3 regions of the Citricoccus sp. GCM10030269 genome follow, and region 1 is predicted to be linked to each of the others. Evidence: riboswitches for the same ligand, from Rfam matches in the RefSeq annotation. Region 1 holds a riboswitch; each other region holds the start of a gene.
What was found. Region 1 has a riboswitch for thiamine pyrophosphate ahead of thiM (hydroxyethylthiazole kinase). Riboswitches for the same ligand answer to the same signal wherever they lie in the genome.
Positions count from the first base shown of each region.

Region 1 (10,577 bases):
CGGGCCGATGAGCCGCCGCACATCCTCAACAGGCAGATCGTCTTGACCGACGTGCACTCCGTGGACGCGGGCGCCGCGGTTCCGGGCGGCGAGGTAGACGTCCACACGGTCATTGACCAGCAAGGTCACGTGTTGCGGGAGCACCTCGGACAGTGACTGCAGCAGGTCGACCTGCTGGCGGGCCGGGGTGTTTTTCTCTCGCAACTGCACCGTGGTGACCCCACCGGCGACGGCGGCCGCGACGGTGTCGACGAGTGTCCGCCCGGCGCCGTTGGCCTGGTCGGAATCGGTGACGAGGTAGATGGAGAGATCGATCGGGATCGGGTCATCCGCACCGATAGTCGCATTCATGCCGACCTCCCCGAGGAAGCGCTGGCGGTGTCCATCGTGATCCGGGCCCGTTCGGTGAGGTCCTCGGTGGTGATGGCGTCCAGCGCATCGAGGAAGGCGACAGCGAAAGAGCCCGGTCGCTCCCTCTGCTGGACTGCCAACTCGGCGGCCACCGCGAACACCGTGCATGCGGTCACGGTGGTGGAGAGCCGGTGTTGGTCGGTCGAGGCGAAAGCCGCGACGGCGGCGCCCAGCAGGCAGCCGGCTCCGGTGACCCGGGTGAGCAGTGGATGCCCGTTGTCGATGCGGACTACCGTCTCGCCATCGGTGACGACGTCCACGTCACCCGAGACGGCGACGACCGCACCAGTCCCGTGCGCCAGCTGCAGCGCGCTCGGCAAGGCCTCTTCGGCGCTGTCCGCGGAGTCGACGCCGCGGCCGCCCGCGCCCTCACCGGCCAGAGCCCGGATCTCGGAGGCGTTGCCGCGGATCACGGTGGGGCGGTGGTCCAACAGCTGGTGAGCCAGGGCGGTCCGAACCGGCAGGGCACCCACGGCGACGGGGTCCAGGACCCAGGGAGTGCCGGCGTCGTGGGCCGCGGCCGCTGCTTCCACCATGGCCTCACGCTGTTCGGCGTGCGGAGTGCCGAGATTGATGAGCACCGCGGAGGCGACGCGGGCGAAGGGGCCAGCCTCCGTGGGGACGTCCGTCATGGCAGGAGTGGCGCCGAGGGCGAGCAGGCCGTTGGCCACAAAGTTGACCGTGACGGGATTGGTCAGGCATTGGACCAGGGGCCGGCTGTCCCGAAGTCGGGGGAGCAGTTCCCGGGCGTGGTCGAGCAGTTCAGAGGGTGCAGAAAAATGCGTGCGCGTCATAGGCGCGACATCCCTTCGCTAGTACGAACTAGATCAGGTTCGACGGGTGTTCTCTCAGCCCCGGTGAGGGGCACCCCGTGTCACGTGGTGTGGTGGCTACTGTAGCGCAGCGTCCTCGGCTCGCTACTCCACAGCTAGAGATGGCAGCCACAGGACGATGTCCGGCACCGCGAACAGCAGGATCACCAAGGCGAGCTCGATGAGTACGAACGGCCACACGCCGCGGAAGACCTCACTGGAGCGCAGCCCGGACGTCCCGGCCACCACGAACACGTTGATGCCGACCGGGGGAGTCACCATGCCGATCTCGATCAGCTTGACGATCAGGATGCCCAACCAGACCCCGTCGAAGCCGAACTCCGTGGCCACGGGGTAGATCAGCGGGACCGTGATCACCAGGATGGAGATGGACTCCAGGGCCATGCCCATGGGGATCAGCAGCAGCAACAGCCCTGCCAAGATCGCCCACCCGGGAAGATCCGTGCCGGTGAGGGCGTCACTCAGGTTCTGCGGGACGCGGGCCACCACGAAGAACAGGGACAGCACGGCCGAACCGACGATGATGGCGAACACCATCGACGTGGTCTGAGCCGTCTCCTTGAGAGCCTCGACGAACTGCCGGCCCATGGTGCGTGCCCCGTCGCGGCGGAACTCCAGGACGAGCATCAGGGCGGCGGCGAGGGCACCGATCGCGGCCGACTCCGTGGGGGTGAAGATTCCCGAGTAGATGCCGCCCATGATGATGGCGAACAGGATGGCCAACCGGACCAGCCCGCGGTAGGGGAGTTCGCCCCACGGAATGCGGGAGGGAGCGTGCCGCTGTGCTGCTGCCGCCTCGAGCTCGGCGGGCAAGGTCCCGACGTCGGCGCTTCCGGTGGCGCTTCCGGCGCCGGCACCGCTTCCGGCGCCGGCACCGCTTCCGGTACCGCTTCCGGCGCCGGACGACGTCGTGGCATGGACCTTTGCTGGGGCGCCGGCCGTGATGGTCTGCATTCCGCGGGTCCGGAACTGGATGTAGACCATGTAGGCCAGGGCGGAGAGCACACCGGGTACGATGCCGGCGGCGAGCATCTGGGCAATCGATTCTCCGGAGAGGATTGCGTAGAGGACCAGGAACACGCTCGGCGGGATCATGGCCCCCAAGGTGCCGGCCATGGCCACCAGGGCGCCCGCCAGGCTCGGCGGATAGCCCGCCTTGCGCATCTCGGCGATAGACAAGCGGGACATGGTGGCCGCCGTGCCGATGCTCGAGCCCGAGACCGCGGCGAAGCCGGCACATGCGGCGACCGTGGAGATCCCGAGGCCACCCGGGAAGCGGACGAAGACCCGCCGCGCGACCTCGAACACCTGCCCCGCGATCCGGGCCTTCACTGCGAAGACGCCCATGAGGATGAACATGGGGATGATCGTCAAGGAGAAGTTGGACGTCTGCTCGAACGGCGCGGAGGCCAGCGTCCGCGTCACGAACACCTCGTCGCGCAGCAAAAAGAGGCCGACCGCGCCGGAGGTGGCCAAGGACAGCCAGACGGGCGTGCGGAATGCCAGCAGGATGATCAGCAGAACGATCACCAGCAGGACGATGACATCGTTGCTCATGACCGGTTCTCCTCGAGTGGTGCGCTTTCGTCGATCTGGTCGACCTGGACGGTCTCGTCGACCTCATCGGTTGTCTCGGTGGTGTCCTCTCCGAGTAGGGGTTCGCCGCGGATCAGGAGCACCACGTTGATGAGGGCCACCACTAGGAAGGCCACCAGGCCGATGACCACGAGCCAACGGGCCGGCCACAAGGGCCAGTCCACTAGGCCCTGCCGCAGTTCACCGGACTCGGTGCTTTCCACCGCCCGCTCGAACGTGGCGAGGACGAACCAGGCGGAGATCAGCACGCCGATGACCCAGGCAATGCCGATCAGTATCCGCGAGACCCGTGGGGGCAGGGCCTCGGTCAGCAGGTCCACGGCCACGTGCGCGTTGGTCACCCCGGCGTAGGCCAGCCCGAGGAAGACAGTGGCGACCAGAGCGGTCTCACTCATTTCCAGCAGACCGGGAACGGACCGACCGCCGGTGTTGCGCACGACGACGTCGATGACGATGGCGACCATGATCGCCAGAGTGGACAGGGAGGCCAGGGCGCCGAGCGGGACGGCAATCACCCTGGCGGCTCGCCGCAGGAATCCCGGCCTGCCGGCCGTGGGTGTGGAGTTCATGGAGGACCTTTCTCCAGCAGGTGTGGGCGCCGTAGTCGGCGCCCACACCTCAGGGGAGAGTGAAGGAATCAGGAGCGGTCGGAGCAGACCAGGGACGGGTCCTTCGGGGTCTCACCTTCGAAGGAGGCCATCTTCTCCTTGTAGGCCTCCAGGTATCCTTCGGGGTCCTCGAGACCGGCATCCTCGGCGTCGGAGATCCACTTCTCCTCCGGCTGGGTGCCCAGGGCCTCCTCCCAGCGCTCCGACTCGGCTTCGTCCCACTCCTCGATCTGACCGATGGTCTCGAGGACCGGGTCGCACTGCTCCAGGGTGATCTCCTCGAAGACGGTGGCGACGCCGCCCTCGTTGTACTCCGTGTTGACTTCGTCCACGATCTGCTTGAGGTCATCCGGCAGGGACTCGTAGGTATCAAGGTTCATCCACAGGCCGGTACTGGTGTACTGGCCGAGTCCCGGGTCCGTCCAGTTGGGCAGGATGTCTTTGAGCTGGAAGGACACCAACCCGTCCATGGGGAAGCCGGCCGCGTCGGCGACGCCGCGCTCCACGCCCTCGTAGGTCTCAGGGGCCGTCAGGGCGACATTGCTGCCGCCGGCTGCCTCGATGGCCATCTGGGTGTAAGGTCCGGCCATGCGCCAGCGCTTGCCGGCGATACCGTCCACCGACTCGATGGGTTCCTTACTCCCCAACAGCAGGCGTCCGGCTGGGTTGTGTCCGACCAGCTTGAAGCCGTTACTCTCCCAGAGGCTGGCGGCTCCCTCGTGCTCCGTGCTCAGCTCCCAGACGGCCTGAGTCATCGCCTGGTTGTTCTGCGTGAGGAAGGGAATGCTGACCACAGTGGTTTGCGGGAACAGCTGCGGGGCATAGTCGGCGATCGTCTGGCCGACGTCGGCGCGACCGTCCCGCACGCACTCGGGGATCTCGTCGGCGCTGCAGAGGGAGCCGGCGTAGGAGATGTCGAAGCTCAACCGTCCCTCTGAGCGGTCCTCGATCTCCTGCGTCCAATATTCCATGACGGCCTCGTCCACGCTGTCCGGGTTGGCCCAGGAGGCGACGGTTAGGGTGACCGATTCTTCTCCCTCACCGCCGCCGGAACCTCCGTCGCCGCCGGCACAGGCCGTCAGCAGTAGTCCGGTGGAGGCGAGGCCGGCGAGCGACGCCAGGAGTCGGCGGTTACGAGTGGTGCTTTGGGTGCGATGAGTCTGCATGACGGTGCTCCTTGAGACGGGATCCCGTGGATCGTTGATGACAGCCATGATTGTAGATGACAAGTGATCTATATCACCACAGGTAACGTGGGCCACAGACTTATATTCCCTAGTATGAACTGGATCACTGTCCTGTTCATTGTTCACCTCGACGCCGAAGGACTACATGAGCCGCACGAAGACCCACTCCCGCCGAGTCACCGCACTGGGAGGCCTGGCTGCCCTTGCGCTATTGACCGGTTGCGCGGACCAGTTCCGTGGGACCGCGACCGAACCCGAAGCGGGGCAGGAATCGTCCGCTGACGCGGCGAACGAGGCCGCCGTCGGTGACTCGCGGTTGGACGCCATCAAGGAGTCCGGGTCCCTGGCGGTCTGCACCACCGGTGACTACCCGCCGTTCACAGAGCAGGAGGAGGGGTCCGGCGAGTTCACCGGCATCGACGTGGACATGGCCCGAGACCTTGCCGAGACGCTCGGGGTGGAGGTCGAGTGGGTGAAGACCAGCTGGGAGACGCTGATGGAGGACTACCTGGCGAAGTGCGACATCGCCGTCGGGGGTATCTCGATGAACCCCGAGCGGGCCGAGCAGGTGTTCTTCACCGTCTCGACGCTGGAGGACGGCAAGACGCCGATCGCCCGCTGCGAGGACGTGGAGAAGTACCAGACGGTCGAGGACATCAACCAACCGGATGTTACGTCGATCTTCCCGAAGGGCGGCACCAACGAGAAGTTCGCCCGGGAGCACTACCCCGATGGTGACCTGCAGACTCATGACAACCTGACGATCTTCGATGAGATCGTGGCCGGCCGCGCCGATGTGATGACCACCGATCGCTCCGAGGTGCTCTACATCGACCACGAGTACGAGGAACTCTGCGCGGTGAATCCGGATGAGCCGTTCGACTACTTCCAGAAGGGCTACATGCTCCCGCAGGGCGACGTGGTCTTCAAGCACTACGTGAACCAGTGGCTGGACATCGCCATGAACGATGGCACTTATGACGAGATCGCCAAGCCCTGGATCGGCGATGTGGAATTGGCTCTGGAGGACTGATCCTGCTGGGCTGGCTGGGCTGGCTGAGCTGGCTGGGCCTGCTGAGTCCGCGAGGGCTCGCTGGGATGGGCTTCCCTGGGATGGACAGTGCAAGACCCCGGTCGTTGAACTCTATGCAGTCCGACGACCGGGGTCCTGTGTATGGGTGTCTTACAGACCCGTCTGGCTCACGCCATACTCAGCTTGCTCCGGCGTAAAGCCCTCGAAAACCAGCTGATCGACGAGGCCCTGGCGCGAGAACGCCGTGAAGTCGAGGTAGTTCGCGGCGGACTTGGCAGCCTGTTCATTCCAATCGACCTCGACGCGGTCAACCGCCCAGGTGGCGTCGGCAGCCGAGTAGTCCTCGAACTCCAGCTGTTCGATCAGGCCGGAGCGTGAGAAGGCAGTGAAGCTCAGGTAGTTGGCCGCGGCCCGCAGCGCGTTCTGCTGGCTCGGAGTCCCGGCTTCTTCTGCAGCCTTTTTCTCTTCTGCTGCACGGGCCTCTTCCGACGCCTTGGCCTCGGCTTCGGCCTTCTCGGCGGCCTCGGCTTCTTGTGATGCCTGGGCTTCTGCCTCAGCCTTCTCGGAAGCCTCCGCCTGCTTCGACGCCTGCGCGTCGGCCTCTGCGCGAGCGGATTCCTCTGCTTCCTCCTCGGCCTCGGCACTGGCGGACGCCTCGGCAGCCGGGCTGGTCTCCGCGGTTGCAGGAGAAGTTGTGCTCTGAGAGGGCGTGGCAGCTTCGGTCTCCGGGGTCTCCCCGCCACCAGTGGCGATGCCGACAATGACGAACAGCACCACGACGCCGGCCGGGATGGTGGCGCGCTTCTTCTTGTACCAGGGACGGGCAGCCTTGGCCGCGGCCTTGTGGTCCGACGGGGATCTGCCGCCGTAGTGCTGAGGGTTGTGGGGGAGTGATGACTGGTTCTTGGTCATGGCAAGGTCCTTCATGAGAATCGCTATGGGAAGCGATAGACGGTGAAGCGGTGCCGCGGAGGTGCCCACGGCGCCGTTTTCCGGATGCTGCCGGAACAGAGACCGATGGGAATGACCCGCGTCTCGGCGGGATCGGTCGTGGTCCAGAAGCTAAGGGTGGGGGCGGACACGATAAGGCTGCGTGGAACGACGACCGCAGGTCTAGTCGAACTTTTCGGGCACCCGGCACTGCCGCAGTTCAAATACTCGACGCCTCAGGATTAATTCGCGAGGCCAAGCCTGCGGTTCGAAGACCCCGAAAATCCGGGCGAGAACGACAGCGTGCATTAAGTACTGAATCCCGTCACCTGAAAATCGCCGCGCTTCTGAAGTGCCACCTCGGACTGCGACTGCGCTTCACCTGGAGAGGTAATTTATGGCGGGTTGGGCGCGCGAAGCTAGAAACCGGCTCGTCTTTTCAAACGATCACGAGGTGTATCGGTCGAGAGGTCGTTCGTCAGTCACAGTCTCCGAACATTTGCCTGGTGCTTGGATTACAGGCTTTTCGAGATGTCGTATTCCCAGGTCCATCCGCCTCCACCCATGAACCATGGGCGATGCGCGATCTCCCCCTTGGTATCGCTGACCTCTAGGATCACGCTACCCAATGCCTTCTCTGCAGGTCCGATCTCATAAGGGATTTGCTCGCTCTCATCGAGGCACATTTGCGTTGCCCCTGAGTCGATGGAGTTCATGGTCGTCCCATTGCTGTCGAATCCATGCCAATCAGTCTGGAATAGCAAGCTGGCAGGCGAAGCTCCTATCTGTTCAAACCCTTCACGCATTTCCTTCTTAGTTTCCACTTCGAGGTCGACTTGGAGGAAGTGATTTCCTGTGGCCGGGCCGTCCGCATACTCATTCGTGCAGGCGCCTGGTTTGATGTCGGTCACCTTGAACTGGACGATGTTTGGGGCTTCCGGATCTTCTGGGTTTGCCATTCCTGCGACTTCGCCCACCTCCTTGATGAGGTCTCCGCGGTCGTTCTCGTTCCGAGTGGGCGAAGGACTCGATGTGGGGGTCGCCGATGCGTCGGTGCTAGCCGGTTCGACGGTGAAATTGGTCGGTGTTGGTTGCTGTGACTGACCTCCGGAGCATGCGGTAAGCAGAGCAACCGAGCTGATAGCCATCGCCATCATTTTGGCGCGACGAGTTGAGTACATGAGAAACCCCTTTGGGACTGGTGATGACGCGAGACGGTGATGAAGTCGAACTCAATCCAACCAATGTGAGCGACAAGATAAGGCCATGTCCCATAGGTTCGAGGTGCCTACCGGAGACGGCACCTCTGGCGGTGAAGCCAAGGGCCAACTATCCGCCACAATAGACATCATGACAGCTTCACCGGACACCATCGTCCCCGCAGCCCAAGAACGTCATCCAGTTACGTTTGCGGAGTTGCTGGATCAATTGGTCTATTCGGGACTCAGTGAACAGGAACAGGGCCGTCGGTTTGAGCGACTGGCCAAGCGCTTCCTTGAGGTCGAGCCGAAGTACGCGGACCAGTTCTCAGACGTGTGGTTGTGGAACGAGTGGCCGGGCCGGAATGGCAAGGCCGATACTGGCGTCGACATTGTGGCCAAGGATCGATACACCGGTGAATTGATCGGCATCCAAGCTAAGTTCTATCCGCCGGAGAAGAAACTCCAGAAGGGACAGATCGACTCCTTCTTCACTCAGTTGGGCAAGGTCGACTTTGCCCAAGGCATGGTCGTCAATACTTCGATTGAGTGGTCTAAACATGCTGTCGATGCTCTGAGAGACCAATCAAAACCGGTTGTCACGCTGGGCATCAATGAGCTCACCGACTCGACGGTCGACTGGTCACGTTTCACCTTCGAGAATCCCGAGCAGTTGGTTCAGAGTCCCAAGAAGGAGCTCCGGAAGTACCAGCGTCAGGCTATTCAAGACGTCACCGACGGTTTCCGAGGCCACGATCGGGGTCGCCTCATCATGGCTTGTGGCACAGGAAAGACCTTCACTTCTCTGAAACTGGTGGAGGAAATGGTTCCCATTGGGGGCTCTGTGCTCTTTCTTGTTCCGTCCATTGCCCTGCTTCAGCAGACACTCAACGAATGGACGGCGCAGTCCGAGACGATAATCCGGGCCTTCGCGGTCTGTTCGGATGCCTCGGTCGGCAAGAACCTCAGCGAAGACGTCTCGGCAGTGGAGATCGGCTTTCCGGCCACCACAGACCCGGTGAAGCTAGCAAAACAGTCCAAGATCAGTACCGGGCAGGACGCCGTCACAGTGGTGTTCTCCACCTACCAGTCCATCGACGTCATCACTCAGGCTCAGCAGCTCGGCCTAGCAGAATTCGACCTGGTCATCAGCGACGAAGCTCACCGGACCACTGGCATCACCGAACCGGGACAGGACGGCTCGGCCTTCACGGCGGTCCACGATCCTTCCAAGGTCAAAGCGGCTAAGCGCCTCTACATGACGGCCACTCCTCGTCTCTACGTTCAGGAGGCCAAGGCGAAAGCCGCGCAGGACGACGTCACGGTCTACTCCATGGACGACGAGGAAACCTATGGACCAGAGTTCCACCGTCTCGGGTTCGGCAAGGCCGTCGAACAAGGGCACCTGACCGACTACAAGGTGCTCGTTTTGGCTGTCAATGAAGACGCCGTTTCGTCCTCATTCCAATCGTTGTTTGCCGAGGACTCAGGTCTGAAGTTGGATGACGCAGCCAGGATCGTGGGCTGCTGGAACGGGTTGTCCAAACGCAGCATCGATGGGCAGAGGCTGGACATTCAGGACACGAAGCCGATGAGCCGTGCGGTGGCCTTCGCACGCAACATCAAGGAGTCCAAGCGTCTGGCAGAACAATTCGAGACAATCGGGCGGCAGCTGCTGGCCAACCGGTCCGACGACGAGAAGCCCGGCCTGAAGATGGAGGCCGAACACGTTGACGGAACCCACTCCATGCTGGAACGCACGTCCAAGCTCGACTGGCTGAAAGAGACCACAGACGGCAACACGGTGCGGATCCTGTCCAACGCGAAATGCCTGTCCGAGGGCGTCGACGTTCCCACTTTGGATTCGGTCTTGTTCCTGAATCCCCGCAACTCTCAGGTAGACGTAGTCCAGTCCGTGGGACGAGTGATGCGCAAAGCCGAGGGTAAGGAATACGGGTACATCATTCTGCCGATCGCGGTACCCGCGGACCAAGACCCGGAGACCGCGCTGAACGACAACGCCCGATACAAGGTGGTCTGGGATGTGTTGCAGGCCCTTCGTGCCCATGATGACCGTTTTGAGGCGATGGTCAACAAGATCGACTTGGGTGCGTCCACGGATCGGCTGGACGTCATCACGGTCAATGACCCCTTCAATCCCGACGACGGCGGCGCGCCCGCCGAAGGCGAGGACGCCTCCCACCGTGGCCGCGCCGACGCACTGCTCCATCTGGCCAACGCTGCGGATTGGAAAGACGCGATCTACGCAAGGATGGTCCGCAAGGTGGGGGATCGCCGCTATTGGGAGGATTGGGCGGCGAGCGTCAAGGACATCGCCGACCGGCACATCAGCCGGATCCGCGGCATCCTGAACGGCGAGGACTCCCGACCGCGGGAGGAGTTCGCCGGATTCCTAACCGGGCTGCGCGGAAATCTGAATGAATCGATCACCGAGGACGGCGCGATCGAGATGCTGTCCCAGCACCTGATTACCAAGCCGATCTTCGACGCCCTATTCCAGGACTATGACTTCACGGCACACAATCCGGTCTCCCAGGTGATGGAGTCCATGGTCGAAGTGTTGGAGTCCTACCACCTGGAGTCTGAGGTCGACTCCCTCGAAGATTTTTACCGCGGCGTGCGAATCCGGGCGGAGGGTGTTACTAGCGCCGAGGGTAAGCAAAAGATCATCACCGAGCTCTATGAGCGGTTCTTCAAGCTCGCTTTCCCCCGCACCGCAGAGTCTTTGGGGATCGTCTACACGCCGCTGGAGGTCGTGG
Region 1 is NZ_JBHTCV010000006.1:51,901-62,477, forward strand. It holds gene thiE (thiamine phosphate synthase) at 1-351, opposite strand, end outside; gene thiM (hydroxyethylthiazole kinase) at 348-1,205, opposite strand; TPP riboswitch at 1,199-1,293, opposite strand; gene ACFQQD_RS13285 (TRAP transporter large permease) at 1,329-2,801, opposite strand; gene ACFQQD_RS13290 (TRAP transporter small permease) at 2,798-3,409, opposite strand; gene dctP (TRAP transporter substrate-binding protein DctP) at 3,478-4,614, opposite strand; gene ACFQQD_RS13300 (transporter substrate-binding domain-containing protein) at 4,781-5,668, shown strand; gene ACFQQD_RS13305 (Ltp family lipoprotein) at 5,819-6,580, opposite strand; gene ACFQQD_RS13310 (hypothetical protein) at 7,114-7,779, opposite strand; gene ACFQQD_RS13315 (DEAD/DEAH box helicase) at 7,949-10,577, shown strand, end outside.

Region 2 (10,577 bases), on a different contig from region 1:
TCACCGCGGTCCTGTTGGCCCGTTCCGGACAGAAGGTCGCCGTGCTGGAGGCCCGCTCCGTCGGCGCCGTCACCACGGGGCACACCACTGCGAAGGTCAGCGTGCTGCAGGGCACCACGCTCTCCCAGATCCGCCGCCACCAAACCGATACGGTGCTGCAGGCCTATGTGGACGGCAACCGTGAGGGCCAAGCGTGGCTGCTCCGCCTGCTCGACGAGCGGTCCGTTCCCTACCAGCGACGTGCCGCCTACACCTACGCCCTCACCGAACAGGGTGCTGCCGCCCTCCGCAAAGAACAGGAGGCCGCCCGAGCAGCAGAACTGCCGGTCAGCTGGACCGACGAGACCGAGTTGCCGTTCCCGGTCGCCGGTGCGATCGCCCTGGAGAATCAGGCCCAGATCCATCCGCTGCAAGTCCTGGGCGCCCTGACAGAGGAGTTCGTCGAACGCGGCGGGACGCTGATCGAAGGAGTCCGCGTCACCGGCGCCGGACTCGGATCACCTCTCTCCGTGAAGACCACTCGCGGCAGCGTCCGTGCCGATCATCTGGTGCTGGCCACGGGCACGCCCGTCCTCGACCGCGGCGGATACTTCGCCAAGCTCCTCCCCCAGCGGTCTTACGTTCAGGCCTACCGGCGGCCCGAGCCGGACGGCTCCATCCCCCAGGGCATGTACCTCAGCGCCGACGCTCCGCACCGTTCACTGCGCACAGTTCCGGTCCACGGCGAAGAGCTATTGCTGGTCGGCGGCAATGGACACGTGGTGGGCCGCCACGGATCCACCCGCGCGGCGTTCGACGATCTTGAGCGCTGGACCCAGATGCACTTTCCCGGCGTTCAGCGCACCCACTCCTGGTCCGCCCAGGACTATCGCTCGGCCAACTTCATCCCGTTCTTCGGCACCCTGCCCCGCGGCGGGGGCGGCATCTATGTGGCCACCGGCTACAACAAATGGGGCATGACCAATGCCGTGGCCGCAGCCCTGGCCATCAGTGGGGAGATGCTCGGCGGTCAGCTGCCCTGGGCCACGACCCTCGGCCGCCGCTTGACCACACCGTCCGATCTGATGACCGGACTGAAAGACAATCTCGCCGTGGGTGCCCACTTGGCCGCCGGTTGGGCCTCCGCCGAACTGCAGACCGTGCCCGACGAGCCCCCGGAGGAGGGCCAGGGACTCGTCGGCCGCCAGAACGGCAGACCCGTGGGAGTCTCCACGGTGGACGGCACCACGTGCCGGGTGTCCGCGGTCTGTCCTCACATGGGCGGAGTGCTCCGGTGGAACGGCGCGGAGCAATCATGGGACTGTCCACTGCACGGCTCCCGCTTCTCCGCGGAGGGCACTCTGCTGGAAGGTCCGGCGGTGAAGGGACTCTCCCGCGCCGGGGATTCGGCGCAGAGCTGAGTCAAGGCGACCTGACGGCCACCGACAACCCCACAACACCCCACCACGACGTCGGCCCCCGCCCCCGGAAGGGGCGAGGGCCGGCGTCGTGCGTTTGGCCTGGACTGAGCCGACGGGAGACTCAGATCAGTACCGCGCCGCGGTGCCCATCATGTTGTAAGGGCTGTAGTCCACGTCGGTGATGGTGACACCGACCGAGGGGTTGCGGGCGTGGGCGATCTGGCCATCGCCGATGTAGACGGCCACGTGGTAGATGCCCGAGGCCGATCCATTGTTGGACCAGAACACCAGGTCACCGACCTGCAGGTCGTCCAGCCCCACGTACTCGCTCGCGCCGGCGTACTGGGCCGAGGTGGTCCGCGGGATGTCGACGCCGGCCTGGGCGAAGGCGCTCTGGGTGAAGCCGGAGCAGTCGAAGCCGTTCGGGCCGTTGCCGCCGTAGGTGTAGTAGCTGGAGGAGTCGCTGGCGGTGGCGGCGGCCCACTGTGCGGCGTCGGCCTGCCACCCGCTGCCGTAACCACCATCGCTGGTGTAGGACGCGAGCTGGTACTCAGTCTCGTTGGAGGCGGTCGAGGCGGCTGAATCGCCGGCATAGTCCGTGGAGGACGACGCATAGCCGGCCGACCCCGTGTAACCGGAGGAGTACGTGGAGCCGGAGCCGGCTGACTCGCCCTCGTAGCTCCAGTCCTGGTAGGTCGATGCGGACTGGCCGCCATCGTTGGCGGAAGCAGGAGCGACGCCGGACACGGCGGCACCCACGGCAGCGGTCACGCCCAGTGCCCCCACGGCGAGGGAGCGACGGCGGCGAGCGCGGCGGCTCAGCTTCTCGGCGGCGAGACGGTCATGACGGGTGGAATAGTTCATCAGTTCGTACCTTGTTCGATGTCGATGTGCACACGGCGGTCCCCGGAACCTCGGGACGTCAGACGCCCACGAGCTTCCGTGGGGGTTATCGGACCGTTACCCCAAGGTACACGGTTGTTATCAAACCGCAACCTTATGGGGGCCTGAAGGTCGCCTGAACGCGAACTGAGGGGTCAATTCGCGCCGTGAGTGCATCCACACTACAGCATTCTGTTATGAACTCGTGACCGTACTTCCCGGCGTGGCTGCCTTGGTGGTCCCCAGGGTCCGCCAGTACCGATAGCAGACATAGAGATCCCACAGCGCCACGAGCCAGATCACCACCAGATAGAGCACATCCACCCAGTCGGTCAGACCGGAGGTCTGCATGATGCCGGAGTCGATGGCCGGGTCGATGATCTCCTGGGTGATCACGGCCATCGTGAGGAAGAGCGCCGCAGCCACATCCAGTACCACTCGAGCCACGATCTGGGCCCGAGAAACAGCTCCGCGCACGATGGTCCAGACCGCCAGGGCGGCCACCAGGGCCAGCAATACGTAGTAGGCGGGTAGCCAGAAGGCCCAGAGCGCCGGGTTGAGGAACGATCCACCATCGTTCAGGTGCCCCACGTAGAGGAACGAAGTGGGAATCACCGGCAGCAGCGCCATGAAGGCGACGAACACCAGGCTGACCACGGCCTCTGATCGTGCCTCGCGGGCGTTGACGATCTCCAACTCCAGCTCGTCGACACTCCATCGCCGGCCAGCATCCTTCGCCAGTTTCCCGCGATCTCGTGGCGAGGCCACCCGTTCGAACACCCAGAAGAACGCCGTCACAGCGCCCAGCGCGATGAACACGGCGTTGATCATCGGTCCGATGACCGCGCCAATCATGGCGCCGAGCTCCGCTTCGGCCTCCGTGGCGGTGTACACCACGATGTTGGCCACCAGGGAGATCAGCAGCACGACGGGAATCAGCCATCGCAGGGTCCGCAGGTAGACCGGATAGAGTTCCGGACCGATCAGGTAGTTCGGCGTGTTGCGGTATTTCGCGGCCAACTGGGAGGGATCTCCCAATTCTTCCAGGACCTCCCGTTCAGCGCCGGCACCCGTACCGGTGGCCAGACGTTCGTCCAACATGTCCGAGATCAGTGCCGAGAGTTCGCGCTGGATGTCAGCGCGCTGGCCCTCGGGCAGGTGCGAGACCACCTGGTCGATGTATCGAGCGGTCAGGGAGCTCATCAGGAGGGTTCCTTCCAGAGTGCGGCCATGCTGGCCGAGAGTCGTGTCCATTCATCCCGAAGCTCGTCGGCCATGGTGGCTCCGTCCTCGGTGAGGCTGTAGTACTTGCGCGGACGGGATTCGTCCGTGTTCCACTCCGCCTTCAGCAACCCCTGCCCTTCCAGGCGGCGCAGCAGGGGATAGAGGGTGTTGGCTTCGGCGTCCAGCCCGACCGCGGCGAGGTACTCCAGCAGCGCGTAGCCATAACGGGGTGTCCGGCAGGCCACCAGGCACGCCACCACGAGGGTGCCGCGCCGCAGCTCCTGCCGATGCGTCGCGAGAGAGGACGCCAGTTCTTCGTTCATGACCCACACGTTAGTGTGTTGCACACACTATTGCAACAGGCTGGGGTGTCGTGCCGCGAAAGCAATACTTCTGCAGCGGTTGGTGTTAACCCCGGCATGACCCCTCCGACCCCACCGAACGCACCAGCTTCAGTGACCCCTCCGAGCCCACTGGGCCAGTCGCGCCCGACCGTGTCCATCCTCGACCGCGCCAACTCCCTGACCGAGGCCACCGAGCCCGAGGTGCTCGAAGGGGTCATCGCGCGGGCCCAGCGCGCGGAACGACTCGGCTATCACCGCTTCTGGGTGGCTGAACACCATGGCGTTCCGGGCATCGCCGGTTCCACTCCCACGCTGCTGATGACGGCGATCGCGGCACGGACGGACCGCATCCGGGTCGGCTCCGGAGGGGTCATGCTGCCCAATCACCAACCGTTGGTGGTGGCCGAACAGACGGCCACTCTCGAGGCGCTGTTTCCGGGACGGATCGATCTGGGTCTGGGACGCTCCGTGGGGTTCACTCCGGCCGTGCGCCACGCCCTGCGCCGGGACAAGGACGCCGCGAAGCAATTCCCCGAGGACCTCGCCGAGCTGTTGCGATTCCTCAACGGAACGGGGCCCTTCACCGCCCGGCCGCGGAACCACGCCGCCACGCCGCTGTTCGTCCTGGCGACCGGGCAGGGACTGAGGTGGGCCGCCCAGGCGGGGCTGGCCGTCGTCGTGGGCGGGCCGACGGTGTCTCAGCGCGACGGCGTGTCTCAGCACGAGGGCGCCTCCGAGCACGAGGGGATCGCTCGTTACCGGGAGGAGTTCCGACCCTCACAGTGGTATCCCGAGCCCTACGTCATCGTCTCGGCGAATCTGGCCGTCGCGGACACTCGGGAGGCGGCTCGTGACCTGCTGCTGCCGGAAGCGTGGGCCCTGGCGCAGTCGCGCGTCATGGGCGAGTTCCGCCCGCTGGAGCCCGTGGACCACATCAAGGCACGGCTCGACGACGGCGGCCTCACCGAGCGCGCACGGCAGCGCGTCACGGACTCCCTCGCCACCTCGATCTATGGAACCGCCGAGGAGGTCAGGGCAGAGGTCGACTCACTGATGTCCTTCACCGGGGCGGACGAGCTGCTCATCACCGGCGGGATGAGCGACCTCGAAGGCCAGCGGCGCTCGGACGAGCTGATGGCCGACCTGATGAATCCGGAGGCAAAGTCGGTAGTGAAGGCGGATTCACGAATGCCCTAGACTGCCGTATCAACACGGGAGTCCGGTGAGCCGGGCTGAGAGGAAACTTCTCAAGTTTCGACCGTCGAACCTGATCTGGATCATGCCAGCGCAGGGACGTTGAGCGAAGAAATTCCCGTGCCCCGTTAATCACCACGAAGGGCGCGACCATGCAGACACCCATCCCCACCGCCATCGAGAGCACCGCTTTCGATCCCACTCCTCAGGAGTTCGGCGTCGGTGCACGATTCACCCTGTCCGTCATGTCGGACGACTACGTCCAGATCATCCTGGACGCCCTCGGCCAAGCCGATCCCACCGGTGTGGACGTCACCACCGGCGTCGTCAGCACCTACGTCTCCGGTGCCGAACAAGACGTGCTTCGCTACGTGAGCCAGGTGATCGCGGCGGCCGCCTGCACCGGGGCCCACGTCTCCGCCGCCGTGCATCTCTCCCGCGGCTGCCCTGGCGGAGTGACGTGCGAGATTCCCGACGGCGGCGCGGCCCTCGTCTCCGAGGTCCCCACCCTGGAGCCCGCGGGCGTGAGCTGCGTGGCCGACTGGGCGCTGTACCCCCTCGCCGATGCTGGCACGGCCCGCGCCGGTGGCGACCACATGCGGGACATCTACGCGGCCATCGACCATGCGCGTTCCACCGGGGTCGAGGTCGAGTCCGATCACTACGTCACGCGGTTGTCCGGCGATCTCGCCCAAGTGCTGGAGACCATCGCCGCCGGTTGGGTGTTGACCGGCCGCACGGTCCAGCACGTCACCACGCACGCGACGCTGTCCCTGAACAGCCCCAGCGCGCGCTGAGCGGGAGGAGACCAACCGTGATGTCATCAGTCCACGGGCACCCGACTGCCCGCACCCGCCCCTCCTGGGCCCTGAAGGATCTCGTCCTGCTCGTCGTGCTGGGAGTGGTCTTCGGCTTCCTGTACTGGGTCTTCGTCCAGGCCTGGACCGCACTGCGGCTGGCCATGGGACCGGCCGGAGACCTCTCCGAACATTTCCTGGCCGGCAGCTGGCTGCTGGTCGCCCCCATCGCCATCGCGATCGTCCAACGGCCGTTCGCCGGCGTCATCGCCGAGGTCCTGGCCTCCGTGATCGAGGTCGTGTTCCTCGGCTCGGCCGTGGGACCGCTGCTGTTCGTCGCCGCCGCCATCCAGGGCATCGGCAGCGAGATCCCCTTCGCGCTCACGCGCTACCGCAACTACAGCTGGCTCATCTACGCCCTGTCCGGGCTACTCGGGGCGGGACTGGTGTTCTTCTACTCGGCACTGCGTTCGGGATGGTACGGCCAGGACCTGTTCATGATCCGGTTGATCATCCAGGTGATCTCGGGCCTGGTCATCGGCGGACTCCTGGCCAAGGTCATCGTCGACGGCCTGGCCCGCACCGGCGTCGTGGACAACTTCGCCATCGGACAGGCCCGCTTGACCGATCACCGTGACGCACGCTGACCCCCAGGTTCCCGACGCCGGCCCCGTCCTACGGCTTGAGGACGTCTCCGTCCTCGTCCCGCGCCGGGAGAAGCCGATCCTGCGCGAGGTCACGGTGAGCCTGGACCCAGGCGAGCACCTCGTGGTGTTCGGGGCTTCGGGCTCCGGCAAGTCGACGCTGTTGCAGGTGATCTCCGGCGTGATCCCGCACTCCGTGACCGCCTCCCTGACGGGCACGGTCATGGTCAAGGGCCAACTGACCAATGACACCCCAGTAGTGGAACTGTCACGCTTCATCGGCACGCTGTCCCAGGATCCGTCCTCGGGAGTGTGTCTGCCGGACGTGGAGCAGGAGTTGGCTCTGCCCCTGGAGAACCACGCGGTGCCGCCAGAACAGATGTCCGAGCGGATCGACCGTGCCCTCGCCTCGGTGGGGGCGCTAGAGCTTCGTGGCCGACGCACCGATGAGCTCTCCGGCGGTGAGTCTCAGCGCGTCGCCCTGGCCGCAGCGCTGATCACGGGTCCGGAGCTGCTGTTGCTGGATGAGCCCACCTCCATGCTGGACCCGGCCGGGGTGAGCTCCGTACGCGACGCGATCGAGGCGGCCACTCGAGACCATGATCCGGCCGTGGTGCTGGTGGAGCACCGACTGGACGACTACGCCGGCGCCGCCGGCATCGCCGCCCTGCCGCAGCGCGCCATCGTGCTGGACGACGACGGCCACGTCCTGGCCGAGGGCTCCACACCCGAGGTGCTCGCCACGGAGGCCGAGCGACTGCATCGAGCCGGATGCTGGCTGCCGCTCGAGACCGAGTTGCAGGCGGTCACCGGCCGGGGCGGCGGGTTGGACGAGCCGCGAGTGCGCGACGCGCTACGTGAACTGGCCGACGGATCCACGGAAACCACCCCCACAGACGGGGACACGGGCCTCTCGGCGGAGGGGCTGGACGTCGCCCGCGATGCACGCCGCGGCCCCGTGCTCATCAAAGGCGCCTCATTCGCGCTGCGCACGGGCGAGATCACGGCACTGCTCGGAGCCAACGGCGCGGGAAAGTCCTCGCTGCTGCTGACGCTGGCCGGCTTGCTGCCCCCGGCGGCGGGAACGGTCACCGGGGCGCGCCCCGGCATGGTGTTCCAGAATCCCGAGCACCAGTTCGTGGCCCATACCGTCCGGCAGGAAGTCGGCCACGGCCTGGGTCACGGCGCCGCCGACCGCGTAGAGCGGTTGCTGACCGAGCACCGCTTGGCGCACCTGGCCGAGCAGAGTCCGCACCGGCTCTCCGGGGGTGAGAAGCGTCGTCTGAGCGTGGCGGCCATGCTGGCCCATGACCGCCCGAGCCTCCTGGCCGACGAACCCACCTTCGGTCTGGACCGCAGGGACGCCCTGGCCACCCTGGCCGCTCTCCGCAGAGCGGCCGAGGACCGAGCCGTTCTGCTGTCGAGCCACGATCTGCGGACCGTGGCGTCCAGCACGGACCGGGCCCTGGTGATCGCGGACGGTCGCATCATCGCCGACGGACCTGTCCTGCAGGTGCTCCGCGACACCCAGATCCTCACCCGCGCCGGCCTGAGGCTGCCGCCCCTGCTGACCTGGTTGTTGGGAGAGTTCGAGGACACCGAGGTCCGGCAGGTCTTGCACCGTCTCGACGCCGCCGTCCCCGCCCCGCCCGTTGAATCGGAGCCCGGAGCGCCCGCAGCACCCGCAGCGCCCGCACCCCCCGCCAGGAACCGACCATGAGCGCGGCCCCCGAGAGTCCGCTGGCCCGGCGGAACCCCACGGTGAAGCTGGCGTTGTTGTTCGTGGTCTCGCTCGTGCTGGTCTTCATCTTCGATCCGGTGACGCCGGCCGTGCTCTATCTGCTCGCCCTGACCGCCGTGGCCGCCTCCACCAGGGTGGCCCCGACCACGTTGGCCCTGTTGCATATCCCGTTCATCGCCTTCGGACTGGGCCTGTTGCTGGTCAACGCGCTGAGTCGACCCGGGGAGGTGCTGTGGAGCGCCGGACCACTGAGAGTCACCGTCGAAGGACTGTCCGTCGGCGGCTCTCTGGCCTTGCGCACCCTGGTGATCGGGGTGCTGGCCATCGGGTTCACCCTCTCCACGGACGGGGTGAAGCTGATGCACAGCCTCCATCAGCAGGCCCGCCTCGGACCGCGGGTGACCTACGCCGTCCTGGCCGGATACCGGATGCTGCAGGAGATGCCGCGAGAATGGCGCACCATCCGCCAGGCCCATGCGGTGCGGGCGCCCCTGCGTGCGGACGGATCCCTGCCACGCAACCCCCGAGCCCTGGGTCGGGCTGCCTTCGGCCTGCTCGTGGTGGCCCTGCGCAAGGGAGAACGAATGGCCCAGTCCCTGGAGTCTCGAGGTCTGGGGCTGAGTCCCCGCACCACGTGGCGGACCGTGACCGTCACACCCGCCGACGGCTTCATGGCCGGTGGTGTGCTGGCCGTCCTGGCGGCCGTGCTGATCCTCAGCGGCATGCTGGGCTTCCTGGAAGGATTCGATGCGCTCGTCAACTGACACCATGCACCTGGTGGCGATGGTCAACCCGCCCACCAGCCAGTACTCGGAGAACTGGCGACACCCGCTCTCCCGCCAAGACTGGCTGAGCGCGGGCTTCTACACTGATCTGGCCCGGACCCTGGAACGCGGCTGCTTCGACATGCTCTTCCTGCCCGACGCCCTGGCCGTGCCCGAGGATCACGCCGGCTCCTACGACACCACGCTGCGCACGGGCGGCAAGGGATCGATCTACCTGGATCCGGTGGTGACACTGGCCACGGTGGCCTCCGCCACCACCCACCTGGGGCTCGGGGCCACGGTGTCCACCACGTTCACCCCGGCCTACCTCATCGCCCGCAAACTGCTCTCCCTCGATCATCTCTCCGGCGGCCGCGTGGCCTGGAACATCGTCACCTCCACCACCGACGCCGAGGCCCACAACTTCGGATTCGAGCACATCCCGCCCAAGGATGAGAGATACTCCCACGCGGACGAGGTGGTCCAGACTGTTCTGGATCTCTGGGAGGGGTGGCAACCCGACGCCCTCACCCTGGACGGCCCGTCTCGTCAGTTCGCCGACCCGGCGAAAGTCTCCCGGGTTCCCGACGGCGGCCGCGGACTGAGTCGTGGTCCCCTCACCTTGCCGCGCAGTCCGCAAGGTCGACCCGTCTTGATGCAGGCCGGCGCCTCGGACCGGGGATTGGATTTCGCCGCCCGCTGGGCCGACGTCGTATTCGCCGTGGCCGCCACCGCAGAGGACATGCGCGACCAGCGGCGAGAACTGCGGGCGCGTGCGGCGGCCGCCGGACGGGACCCGGACCGGGTGGCCTACCTGCCGGCGGTCCAGCCCGTGCTCGGGCCCACTCGCGCAGCGGCCCACTCCGCGCTGCAGGAACTCGTGGACATGCTGGACCTTGACGATGTGCTGGCCAAGCTCGCCCGGCTGTTGCATGCGGGGCCCGAGGAACTGGACCCAGACCTCAGTGCAGAGGACCTGCTGTTGCGCCACGCCGGGGCCACGGGCAGCGAGGGCTTCGAAAGGATGCTGCTGGACACCGCCCGCCGGGAACGGATGACCGTTCAAGACCTGGCCATCGGTCAGGCCCTCAGCCAACTGCACTATCAGCCAGTGAACAGCCCGGATGCCGTCGCGGAGGAACTCTGCGAGCTGTTCGACTCTGGTGCGGCAGACGGGTTCGTGGTGATGCCCGCGCTGTACCAGTCATCCCTCGAGCAGTTCGTCAACGGGGTGATTCCGGAACTCCAGCGCCGCGGGCGCTTCCGCCGATCATACGGATCAGCTGGACCGGCCGGCGCAGCCACCCTGCAGGAGCGCTTCCATCCTGCAGGGGGCTGAGCCGGAGCCTCAGGCCAGGGTGGCCTCCACCGTGACGTCCTTGACGCCGGCGAGCGCCTGGGACACGGGGCACTGATCCTTGGCCTGACCGGCGATGGTGGAGAAGTCCTCGGCCGAGAGGCCCTCCACCTGACCGTTGACCTTCAGGGCGATCGCCGTGATGCCGGCACCGACCTCGAAGGTGACCTCGGCCGTGGTGTTGAGCTGGGTGGGTGCCGTGCCGTTCTCCTTGAGCATGTTGGAGAACT
Region 2 is NZ_JBHTCV010000002.1:323,989-334,565, reverse strand. It holds gene ACFQQD_RS04645 (FAD-dependent oxidoreductase) at 1-1,400, shown strand, start outside; gene ACFQQD_RS04640 (C40 family peptidase) at 1,527-2,264, opposite strand; gene ACFQQD_RS04635 (hypothetical protein) at 2,478-3,485, opposite strand; gene ACFQQD_RS04630 (PadR family transcriptional regulator) at 3,485-3,829, opposite strand; gene ACFQQD_RS04625 (MsnO8 family LLM class oxidoreductase) at 4,001-5,047, shown strand; TPP riboswitch at 5,052-5,162, shown strand; gene ACFQQD_RS04620 (YkoF family thiamine/hydroxymethylpyrimidine-binding protein) at 5,197-5,841, shown strand; gene ACFQQD_RS04615 (ECF transporter S component) at 5,862-6,488, shown strand; gene ACFQQD_RS04610 (ABC transporter ATP-binding protein) at 6,475-8,205, shown strand; gene ACFQQD_RS04605 (energy-coupling factor transporter transmembrane component T family protein) at 8,202-8,990, shown strand; gene ACFQQD_RS04600 (NtaA/DmoA family FMN-dependent monooxygenase) at 8,974-10,329, shown strand; gene ACFQQD_RS04595 (OsmC family peroxiredoxin) at 10,339-10,577, opposite strand, start outside.
Region 2: it holds a riboswitch for thiamine pyrophosphate, as region 1 does, so the genes downstream of both, ACFQQD_RS04620 (YkoF family thiamine/hydroxymethylpyrimidine-binding protein) here and thiM (hydroxyethylthiazole kinase) in region 1, are expected to answer to the same signal.

Region 3 (10,577 bases), 130 kb from region 1:
GGTGGCCCTCTCCAGCGTCCTGGGACTCGGTGCCACGATCTTCTACGTGGTTCACCACATCACCGTGCAGACGGCGCTGTTCCTGGTCACCGGGCTCATCGAGCAACGGGCCGGTTCGGCCAACATCGACCGGCTCGGTGGCCTGGCGCGGATCTCCCCGCTGGCCGCGGTCCTGTTCTTCATCCCGGCGATGAACCTGGGCGGCATCCCACCGTTCTCCGGTTTCCTGGCGAAGGTCGGCCTCATCCAAGCCGGCGTCGGGGCGGACACCACGATGGCCTGGGCCCTGGTGGTGGCATCCGTGGTGACCTCGCTGCTGACCCTGCTGGTGATGGTCAGGGTGTGGGCGCGGGCCTTCTGGCGGCGGATGGAGGACGTGGAACATCCTCCGGCCAAGCTGACCATCGCGCTGGAGGAGTCGGAGGCTCGGCGAGACGGGCGCGCCGTCAAGACCAAGCTGGCCAAGGGGCCAGCGCGAGGCATGGTCTATCCGACCATCGGTCTGGTCACGCTCGGTCTGGCGTTCACGGTACTGGCCAGTCCGCTCTATGCGTTCTCCGACCGCGCCTCCACGGATATGCTCACCCGCACTCCCTACATCGAGGCGGTCCTGGGCCGGGACGCGGCCGCCCAGGCTCTGAGGGACGTGGGCGGCCTGGAGGAGCAGGGCATCGATGTCCCGGAACGGGACCAGTCCGGTCCCGGGAAGATGGAGCCTCTCGAAGGAGACAGCGAAGGGCACGACGCCGGTACCCGCCGGCACGAGCACGAGGTTACCGAACCGGCCAGCGAACCCAGCGGCGAATCCGCCAGCGCACCGGCCGGCGGAGCGGAAGGCGGGCGGCCATGAGTCTCAATCAGCATGACCCTCGCCGGCATGACACCAGCCAGCACGACTCCAGCCAGCACCACTCCGCCGCGCAGCCCGACCAGGGTGCACCCGAAGAACGTGCCCAGTGGTGGAGCCAATGGGTGATCCTGTTGGGGTTGACGCTCACGTGGGGCGCACTGTGGCAGGACTTCTCTCCAGGGGTCCTGGTGGCCGGCGTCGGGGTTTCGCTTCTGGTGTTGTGGTTCTATCGGCTGCCGAAGGTGAGCTTCTCGGACCGGATCAACCTCTGGTACGTCCTGGTCTTCACGGTCCGGTTCCTGTGGCATGTGGTGACCGCGTCGGTCTCGGTGGCGCGGGACGCCATTGTTCGTGGTCCGGGGATCGTCAACGCGGTGGTGGCCGTGCGGCTGCGCAGCCACGATGACCTCATCGTCACCCTCACCGGTCACGCCCTGGCGTTGGTCCCCGGTTCGCTGGTGATCGATGTGGACCGGCCGACGTCGACCCTGTTCCTGCACTGCCTCAACATGGAGAGCATGGAGGAGGTCGAGCTGTTCCGAGCCCGGGCGCTTGAAACGGAGGCCGCTGTCATCCGTGCCATTGGCACCAAAGCCGATCTGGCGCTGGTCAAGGACAGCGAAGCGGCCGGTTCGGATGCGACCAGCTCAGACCCAGCCACCTCAGACCCGGCCGGCTCAGAAGGACCAGAAGGGGAGGCGCGCTGATGACCATGCTCGAGATCGCCGGGATCGTCTGCATCGTGCTGCTCGGCCTGGGCGCGTTGGCCGCGATCTACCGGATCGTCCGGGGGCCGTCCATCCTGGACCGGGCCATCGCCACGGACGTGCTGCTGATCACCGTGTCTTCGGCGCTCTGCGTGGACATGGCCGTCAACCACCACACGGACCACGTGATGTTCGTGGTGGCGGCCTCGGTGATCGGATTCATCGGATCCGTGACGATCTCCCGGTTCGTGGCGGAGTCACGGAAGGAGCCGAGCGAACATGGGTGATGTGCTGAACGGCCTGCCGGAGTGGCCGGTGATCGCCGACGGCCTCGCTGCGGTCCTGCTGGTCCTCGGGTCCCTGTTGTCCACGGTGGCGGGCATCGGTCTGTTCCGGTTCCCCGACCAATTGTCCCGGATGCATGCCGGCACCAAGCCCCAGGTGCTGGGACTGCTACTCGTGCTGACGGCGGTGGCCCTGGCGTGGCGGGCGTGGGTGTGGATCCCCGTCCTGCTGCTGGCGTGGGTGCTGCAGATGCTCACCGCACCGGTGTCCGCACACTTGGTGGGCCGAGCCGGTTACCGCACCAAACACCTCAGGCCGGAGTACCTGTACGTGGACGAGCTGGCCGACGTGGTCGCGCGTCAGGACGACGAGGGTAAGCCCGTCAGTTCAGCCGATGAGCGCACGGTGCCCACCCCGGACCCGACCGATTCCTCGGACCGGGACTGACTCTCAGACCTCGCCGGTGCCGATCTTGGCCTTCTTGGCCTGCGAGCGAGCGGCCATGGCCTTGCTGGCCTTCTTCGCGCCGCGCTGCGAGGTCACGCGGATCAGTGCCGTGATGCCGGCAGAGATGGTGGCGAAGGTGATGGCGCCCCACATGTTGTTCTCGGTGTCGTCGACGTCCTTGGGGGCGTCGTGCCCGGTGGCCTTGCGCCAGGTGTAGTCAACGATCTTGGTGCCGACATAGCCACCGATGAGGGTGATCGCGGTACTGATGATGCGTTCCGTGAGCTTGTTCATGGGGGTGTCCTCCCGGCTGGGCTGTGTGGTCGCGTCCAGCCTATCCGCTCGGTGGGTTGATCGCTTCTGTGGTGCATTATGCTGGACGGACACTGTGAACGACAGGGGAGCACCTCCGGGTGCTGAGAGTGCGCGCAGCGCAGACCCTCGAACCTGCACCGGCTAGCACCGGCGAAGGAAGTCGAGTTCTCTGATGAAACTTCAGAACACCGTCCACCGGTCCGGTTCACCGGAAACCGTGGAAACCGCGGAGTCCGTTTCATCCCCCTCCTTGGAACCTTGAGGAGGACAACATGGTCTCATCCCAGACCAATCACCAACACACCACTCCCGACGCCGGCCGCTCGCCGGAGGCCGGAAGCTCACCCACCGCGGGCGGTACGTCCGATCCGGGACGGCCAACGGCGCACAACACGGCGACCAGCACGGGGGCCACCACGGGGACCACCACCGCTCAGAATCGCCGCACGTGGCGCGTCGTGGACATCGTGGTGGCCGCGGTGATCGCCGTGGCCTCCGGGGTGATCTTCTGGGCCTGGAATCTGGCCTACGCGGGCCTCAGCCCGGCCTTCGCGGCGTTCCCGCCGTCGTCGGGACTCGTGGCGGGGTTGTGGCTGTTCCCCGCCGTGCTCGGCGGGCTCATCATCCGCCGGCCCGGAGCGGCCCTGTTTACCGAACTCGTCGCCGCCACCGTCTCGGCCCTGCTGGGTTCCCAGTTCGGGCTCACCGTGCTGGCCTCCGGACTGGTCCAGGGACTCGGCGCCGAGCTGATCCTGCTGCTGTTCCTCTACCGCCGATTCACGCTGCCGGTGGCCCTGCTCGCCGGATTGCTCACCGGTCTGTTCGGCGGGATCAACGACGCCTTCATCTTCAACTGGTTCCCCGAGTACACGATGGACTGGAAGCTGATCTACGTGGCTCTGGTCGGGGTGTCCGGGCTCTTGATCGCCGGTCTGCTCTCGTGGCTGGCCACCCGCGGGCTGGCCGCCACCGGCGCGCTGTCCGCCTTGGCGTCCCGCCGTGCGCATCAGGAGTCGGTGGCCTGACCATTGGCCAAGGCTGGACCAGGGGCTGAATCTCGGGCCCGACCGGGGACTGGCCCGGGTGCTGGTCCGGGGGCCGTTTCCGGTGCTGGATCCGGGACGGTGTCCGGGGCGACCGTCCGCGCCGAGGGCTGGGGTTGGCGGCACGCTGGTCGGTCCGCCGCCGCCGTCGCCGGTCTGGATCTGACGGTGCCGGCGGGCCAGAAGGTGCTGCTGGCCGGTCCCTCCGGTGCGGGCAAGTCGACGCTGTTGTACGCGCTCGCCGGGGTTCTGGACCCTGCCGACGAGTCTGAGGAGACCGGCCGGCTCCTCGTCAACGGTGTGTCGTCCCGGGAGCAGCGTGGACATGCCGGGCTGGTGCAGCAGGACCCGGAGACGCAGGTGATTCTCTCCCGGGTGGGGGACGACGTGGCGTTCGGCGCCGAGAATCTGCAGGTGCCGCGCGAGGAGATCTGGGAACGGGTCCGGGACGCGCTGTCCGCCGTCGGTCTCGGCGCCGACGAGGGAATCTCCCTGGACCGGGACACCTCGAAGCTCTCCGGTGGGCAGAAGCAGCGACTCGCTCTGGCAGGGATCCTGGCCATGCGGCCACCGCTGGTACTGCTCGATGAACCGACGGCCAACCTGGATCCGGCCGGCGTGATCGAGGTGCGGGACGCCGTCGAGGCTCTGATCGAGCGCACCGGGGCGACCCTGATCGTCGTGGAGCACCGCCTGAGCGTGTGGGCCGAGCACGTGGACCGGCTGGTGGTGCTCGAGCCCGGCGGGGGCATCAGCCACGACGGCGGCCCGGCCGAGTTGTTGGACTCCGGCCCCGTCCGGGATGAGCTGGCCTCGGCTGGACTCTGGGTGCCCGGCCACGTCCCCACCCCCATCTCTGGCAACTGGAGGTCAAAAGTGCCCCAGAATGGCGGGTTTTCGGAGCGAAACCGGGGCACTTTTGACCACCAGACGCGGGGTGGCGGGATGGAGGAGAGCGCGCTGTTGACGGCTCGGGGACTGGCGGTCTCGAAGGAACCCGTCACACCCGGATGGCGGCGACGTTTCGGACCACCGCCCCGGCCGGTTCAGCGCGGGCTGGACGTGGACCTGCGGGCAGGCGAGGCCGTCGTTGTGACGGGGGCCAATGGCAGCGGTAAATCGACCTTGCTGCTCACGTTGGCCGGTCTGATTCCGACCCATGCCGGCACGCTGACGGCGGGTCGAGCGCTCAAAGGGGACCAGGGCGACAGTCTGCCCGACGATCCGTACCGCTGGAAGGCCGCCGATCTGGTGAGCCGGATCGGCACCGTGTTTCAAGAGCCCGAGCACCAGTTCGTGGCCACCACGGTCCGCGATGAGCTGCTGTTCGGCCCTCGCCATGCCCGGAATCCCGAGACGGGCCGACGCCTCTGGACGGACGAGGAAGCGGAGGCCCGGGCGGACGAACTGCTGGAGGTCCTGAACCTGACCGCGCTGGCCGAGGTCAACCCGTACACGCTCTCGGGCGGGGAGAAGCGGCGGCTCTCGGTGGCGACAGTGTTGGCCGCCGGGCCGGAGATGGTGTTCCTGGATGAGCCGACCTTCGGTCAGGACGCCAACACGTGGGCCGTGCTGACCGGGCTGCTCCGCGATCTGGGCGCGGACGGATGCTCGGTCCTGGCCGTGACCCATGACGTTGACTTCGCCGCCGTCCTCGACGCTGACGTGATGGAGCTGGAGCCCCCGAGGGAGTCCACCCCGTGACGCCGCTGGAACGGGCCAACCCGCTGGCGAAGGTGGCAGCCCTGCTGCCCATCACCGCCGTGCTGGTGATGACCATGGACTGGGCGTCCTCCGGCCTCGTCTTGGTCACCGCCGTGGCCCTGTTGCCGCTGTCCGGCATCCGGCCCGGAGAGTTCTTCCGGCGGGCGTGGGTGTTGGCGGCGGCGGCCTTGGTGGCCGCCTGGGGCACGGCCCTGGTGGGGGACGACGCCGGCCGGACACTTCTCGAGGCCGGTCCGGTGACCATCTCGGAGGGCTCCCTGCTGGCAGGACTGGCCACCGGCCTCCGGATCCTGGCCGTTGCCCTGCCCGGAGTGATGATCTTCATCACCACCGACCCGACCGATCTGGCCGATGCCCTCGCACAGCGGCTCAAGCTCCCGGCGCGGTTCGTGCTGGGGGCACTCGCCGCCTTCCGATTGCTCGGCGTCCTGACCGAGGAATGGCGGACCCTCGGTCAGGCGCGACGGGCCCGCGGTGTGGGAGCCGGAGGCCATCCCGTCCGCCGCACCACCTCCTGGCTGGGACAGGTCTTCGGCCTGATGGTTCAGGCCATTCGACGCGCCACCAGGCTCGCCGTGACCATGGAGGCGCGGGGCTTCGGCACGGGGGAGCGGACCTGGGCCCGAGAGTCCAGCTTCGGCGCCGTGGATGTCTGGGTGGTGCTGGGCGGCTGTGCTCTGGCCGGGCTGGCCGTGGGGTTGTCCGTGGCCACCGGTGCCTGGAACCTCGTCTGGGCCTGACGCGGATCTAGGAGTGAAGCGGGTCTACGCCTGATGCGGGTCTAGGACGTGGGGCCGTGCTCGCCGGGTTCCAGGTCTTCGGCGAGGAAGCGATGCAGCTGCTCCGTGAGTTCCGCGTCCTGCGGCAGCGCCTCGCCGTCGAGGTGAGTCACCGGGGCCACGCCGCGCACGGAGGAGACCAGCCACACGGCATCCGCGTCGAACAGATCGGAGGTCTCCAGTGGTCCATAGCCCAGATCCCAGCCGGCACGTTCGGCGGCCGCGAAGATCGTGCCCTGCGTGGTGCCCGGCAGGATGCCGGTGTTGCGGAGGGGCGTGACGAGTTCGATGGCCTGGGGCCCGCCCTGCTCGGGCCCGCCCCGCTGCGGGACCCGGCGGGCGAGCAAGACCGTGGACGTCGGCCCTTCCAAGATCTGGCCGTCCGAGGAGAAGAAGATGACATCGTCCGCGCCTTGGGAGGCCGCGTGGCGCAGGGCGGCCATGTTCACGGCGTAGCTCAACGACTTGGTACCGAGCAGCAGCCACGGCGCCCGTTCGGCCACGCTGGAATCGAAGCCACGGTCCAGCAGCAACACCTTCAGCCCGCGCTCCCGGGCAGCGGCGAAGGCTGGCGATACGGGTGAGACCAGCACCCAGTACGTTCCGCTCGGCGACATGGGTTCCGAGGTGCGCTCCGAGGTGCGCTCTGAGGTGCGCTCTGTGGTGGAGCCCGGCGTGGGTTCGGGACCGCGGGTGGCCACCAGCTTGACGACGGCGTCCGCCCCGGGGTTCGTCTCAGCGAACGCCTCCAGGCCGGCCCGAGCGGCCCGGCGCCAGAGTTCGGCCGCGGGAATCGGCAGTTCGAGGGCGGCCGCTGAGGAGGCGAGGCGTTCGAGGTGGGACTCTTCCTTGCGGATACGGTAACCGCCGGCCTGCGCGGGTGCGGAGGTTCTCGAGGCATCCGACGAGTCGCTGCGCGGCACCGCCGTCATGGTCTCGAAGACACCGTCGCCCCGTGTGAGCCCCTGATCCGTGACCAGGATGGCCGGCGTGCGGGGATCGGCCACCCGGATGCCGAGGTGTGCGTCCCGGCCGCCTGATCCGCCGCCCGGCCCGGCACCCATCGCGACGCCCGGCCCGGAAGCCAATCCGCCGCCGTCGTGCTGGGCCTCGATGAAGACGACGACGGACTGCCCGGGATCCGGGACGAAGGATGCGGACGCCTCAATCATGCAGTCCAGCCTACGCAGACGGGCGGTCGGACTCCTTCGCCACGCCCGAGCCCTCGTCCTCAGTGGCGGACTCCGCACCGACCAGCTCGGGATCCGTGTAACCGTGGTTGCGCTCGAGCGAGGCACCCTCGACGTCCACATTGGGCAGGATCCGGTCGATCCACCGCGGCAACCACCAGGCGGCCTTGCCGAACAGATGCATCAGCGAGGGGATCAGCAGCAGGCGGACGATGAAGGCGTCCACGAGCACACCGAAGGCCAGGCCGAATCCGATCGGCCGGATCATGGCGGATTCGGAGAACACGAAGCCACCGAACACGCTGATCATGATGATGGCCGCGGCGATGACCACGGACCGGCCAGCGTGCATTCCCTGCTGGACCGCCACCCTGGCCGGCGAGCCGTGCGCGAACGCCTCGCGCATGCCGGAGGAGATGAACAACTGATAGTCCATCGCCAGCCCGAACAGCACGCCCACCATGATGGTCGGCAGGAACGCCAGGATCGGGGCCGGGTGATGCACCTGGAACGCCTCGGCGAGCCAGCCCCACTGATAGATGGCCACCACGCCGCCCATGGCCGCGAACGCGGAGAGGATGAACCCGCCCGTGGCGATCAGCGGCACCAGCAACGAGCGGAACACCAGAATCATGATGAGCAGCGAGAGCCCGACGACGACGCCCAGGTAGATCGGCAGCGCGTCGGCGAGCTTTTCAGCCACATCGACGAAACCACTGGTGTTGCCCGCGACGGCCAGGTTCGTGGAGTCGGACTCCGGCTCCGTTTCGCGCAGTGTGTGCACCAGGTTCTCGGTGGACACGGCGTTCGGGCCGTCCTCGGGGATGACCTGGAACATGGCCATGCTGTTGTCCTCGGACACGGCGGCCGGGACCACCGAGGAGACGTGGTCCAGCTCCTTCAACTGGTGGGCCACCGCCAGCTGTTCGTCCATCACCTCGGTGTCGTCCAGTCCGGAGGGCAGATCGGCGGTCACGACGAGCGGACCGTTGCGCCCCTCACCGAAGGTGTCGGAGATGGTCATGTACGCCTGGTAGCTCGCGGACTCCGGGGGTTCTGACGCGCCATCGGGCAGCCCGAGACGCATCGAGAAGAACGGAATGGCGATGACGCCCAGCAGCACGATGGTCCCGATGGAGGTGAGCACCGCCCGGGGAGTCGACATCGGCTTCACGGCCGGGGCCGCATGGGAGCCGGCGGACGAGGACGAGGAGGACGACCGCGCGTCGTCGACGCCGGCCGCGTGCCGTCCGTGGCTGATCGTCGCGGCGCTGGCGGAATCCGCCGCCGCCCGCTCCTTCTTGCTGAGCACGCGGTGCTTCGCCAGACCGAGCAGGGCGGGCATCATCGTGATGGCGATCATCACGGCCAGGGCCACGCAGACAGCGCCGACCGTGCCCATCAGGCCCAGGAACGGGATACCCGTGACGTTCAGGGCGGCCAGCGCGATGACGACGGTCAGCCCGGCGAACACCACGGCGTTGCCGGAGGTGCCGGTCGCCAAGCCGATGGACTCGTAGAGTTCCACGCCGTCCTTGAGCTGGCGGCGGTGGCGGTTGATGATGAACAGGGCGTAGTCGATGCCCACGGCCAGTCCGAGCATCAGGCCGAGCACGGGCGTCACGGACAGCATGTCGATAGTGCCCGAGAAGGCCAGTGTGCTGGTGGCCCCGATCCCGACGCCGACCAGTGCGGTCAGGATCGGCAGGCCGGCGGCCACGAAGGTGCCCAGCATGATGAACAGCACGATGCCGGCGATGACCAGGCCGATGGCCTCCGCCGCGCCGGCGAGCTGCGGCACGGACTGCGAGAGATCGTTGGCGGGGAGGACCTCGACCCCGTCGATCTGGGCGTCGGTCAGCGTCCCGACCACCTCGTCCTTGACCTCGGTGGAGATCTCCATCAACGGGGCGGTGAAGGTCACCGAGCCGATGGCTGCCGTTCCGTCCTCGGACACGGTCCGGTACTCCTCGGCGAGGGCGAGCATGTCCTCACCCTGCTCCAGCTGGGTCTCGCCGTCCTCGAGTTCCTGCTTCTTCTGATCGAGTTCTTCCTGATTGGCCTGAATCTCTTCGCGGCCGTCCTCGAGCTGAGCCTTCCCGGCGTCCAGCTGTTGCTGCTGAGCGTCCAGGGCTGCCTGTTGCTGTTCCAGTTGGGCCATCTGGGCCGCGGGGGCGCCGGCGGCCTCCGCCTGGGCGCGGGCGGCATCCAACTGTTCTTGAGCGGCGTCGAGCTGTTCCTGACCGGACTGGAGCTCGGCTTCGGAGGCCTCGAGCTGTTCCTGCGCTTCGTCGATCTGCGCCTGACCGTCTTCCAGTTGGGTCCGGCCCTCCTCGAGCTCGGCACGGTTGTCCTCGATCTCCTGCTGGTTGGAGTCCTTCTCCGCCTCGGTGGCGAAGGGATCCAGGACGGAATCCACGCCGTCGAGCTCCTCAACCTCCGTGAGCAGATCCGCGATCTCCTGACGCTGAGCGTCAGTGAACTCGGTACCGTCCTCCGTGCGGAACACCACGGAGCCGGAGCCATTGGCCGCCTCGGGGAACTCCTCCGAGAGCCGATCGGTGACCTGGCTGGTGGGCGTTCCGGGAATGGTGATGGAGGTGGTCAGGGTCCCGCCGAAGGCCAGGAACCCGCCGACGGACAGGGCCAGGACGACGACCCAGGCCCCGATGACCGCCCAGGGGCGCTTCGAGGAACCGAAGCCGAGTCGGTAGAGCAGTTCTGCCATGGAAAGGCGCTCCTTCGGAGGAGATGAGTACAACGATGGGTCCAGACGGGTGACGGGTCGGAATGGTTGGGGGGACGGACCGACCCGTCACCGACTATAGTGGACGGAACGTCTCGTATCGAAATAGGCGATGGAGAGAATGACCACGGAGGTTGTGGTGAACGCTGACGAATTGAGGGGACCGACTGAGCATCGGGGCCGGCCGCGGAGTGAGAAATCCCGCGTGGCCGTGCTGCAGGCGGCGGCGGACCACATGGTGGACTTTGGCTTCCAGGACCTCACGGTGGAAGGGCTGGCGACGTCGGCCGGTGTGAGCAAACAGACAATTTATCGCTGGTGGGGGTCCAAGACCGACGTCGTCGTCGAGTCCATGGCCGAGGGCTACCTGGTGAGTCCGCTGGGTGGTCCGGCAGACACGGGGGACCTGCGTGTCGATCTGGAACGGTGGATCGGCGAGCTCAAGGCCGAGATCGAACAACCGGAGTCGGCGCGATTGGTGCAGGCCATC
Region 3 is NZ_JBHTCV010000006.1:183,607-194,183, forward strand. It holds gene ACFQQD_RS13850 (Na+/H+ antiporter subunit D) at 1-850, shown strand, start outside; gene ACFQQD_RS13855 (Na+/H+ antiporter subunit E) at 847-1,557, shown strand; gene ACFQQD_RS13860 (monovalent cation/H+ antiporter complex subunit F) at 1,563-1,844, shown strand; gene mnhG (monovalent cation/H(+) antiporter subunit G) at 1,837-2,289, shown strand; gene ACFQQD_RS13870 (DUF4235 domain-containing protein) at 2,293-2,583, opposite strand; TPP riboswitch at 2,677-2,780, shown strand; gene ACFQQD_RS13875 (ECF transporter S component) at 2,877-3,629, shown strand; gene ACFQQD_RS13880 (ABC transporter ATP-binding protein) at 3,729-5,351, shown strand; gene ACFQQD_RS13885 (energy-coupling factor transporter transmembrane component T family protein) at 5,348-6,112, shown strand; gene ACFQQD_RS13890 (aminotransferase class IV) at 6,154-7,323, opposite strand; gene ACFQQD_RS13895 (MMPL family transporter) at 7,334-10,069, opposite strand; gene ACFQQD_RS13900 (TetR/AcrR family transcriptional regulator) at 10,209-10,577, shown strand, end outside.
Region 3: it holds a riboswitch for thiamine pyrophosphate, as region 1 does, so the genes downstream of both, ACFQQD_RS13875 (ECF transporter S component) here and thiM (hydroxyethylthiazole kinase) in region 1, are expected to answer to the same signal.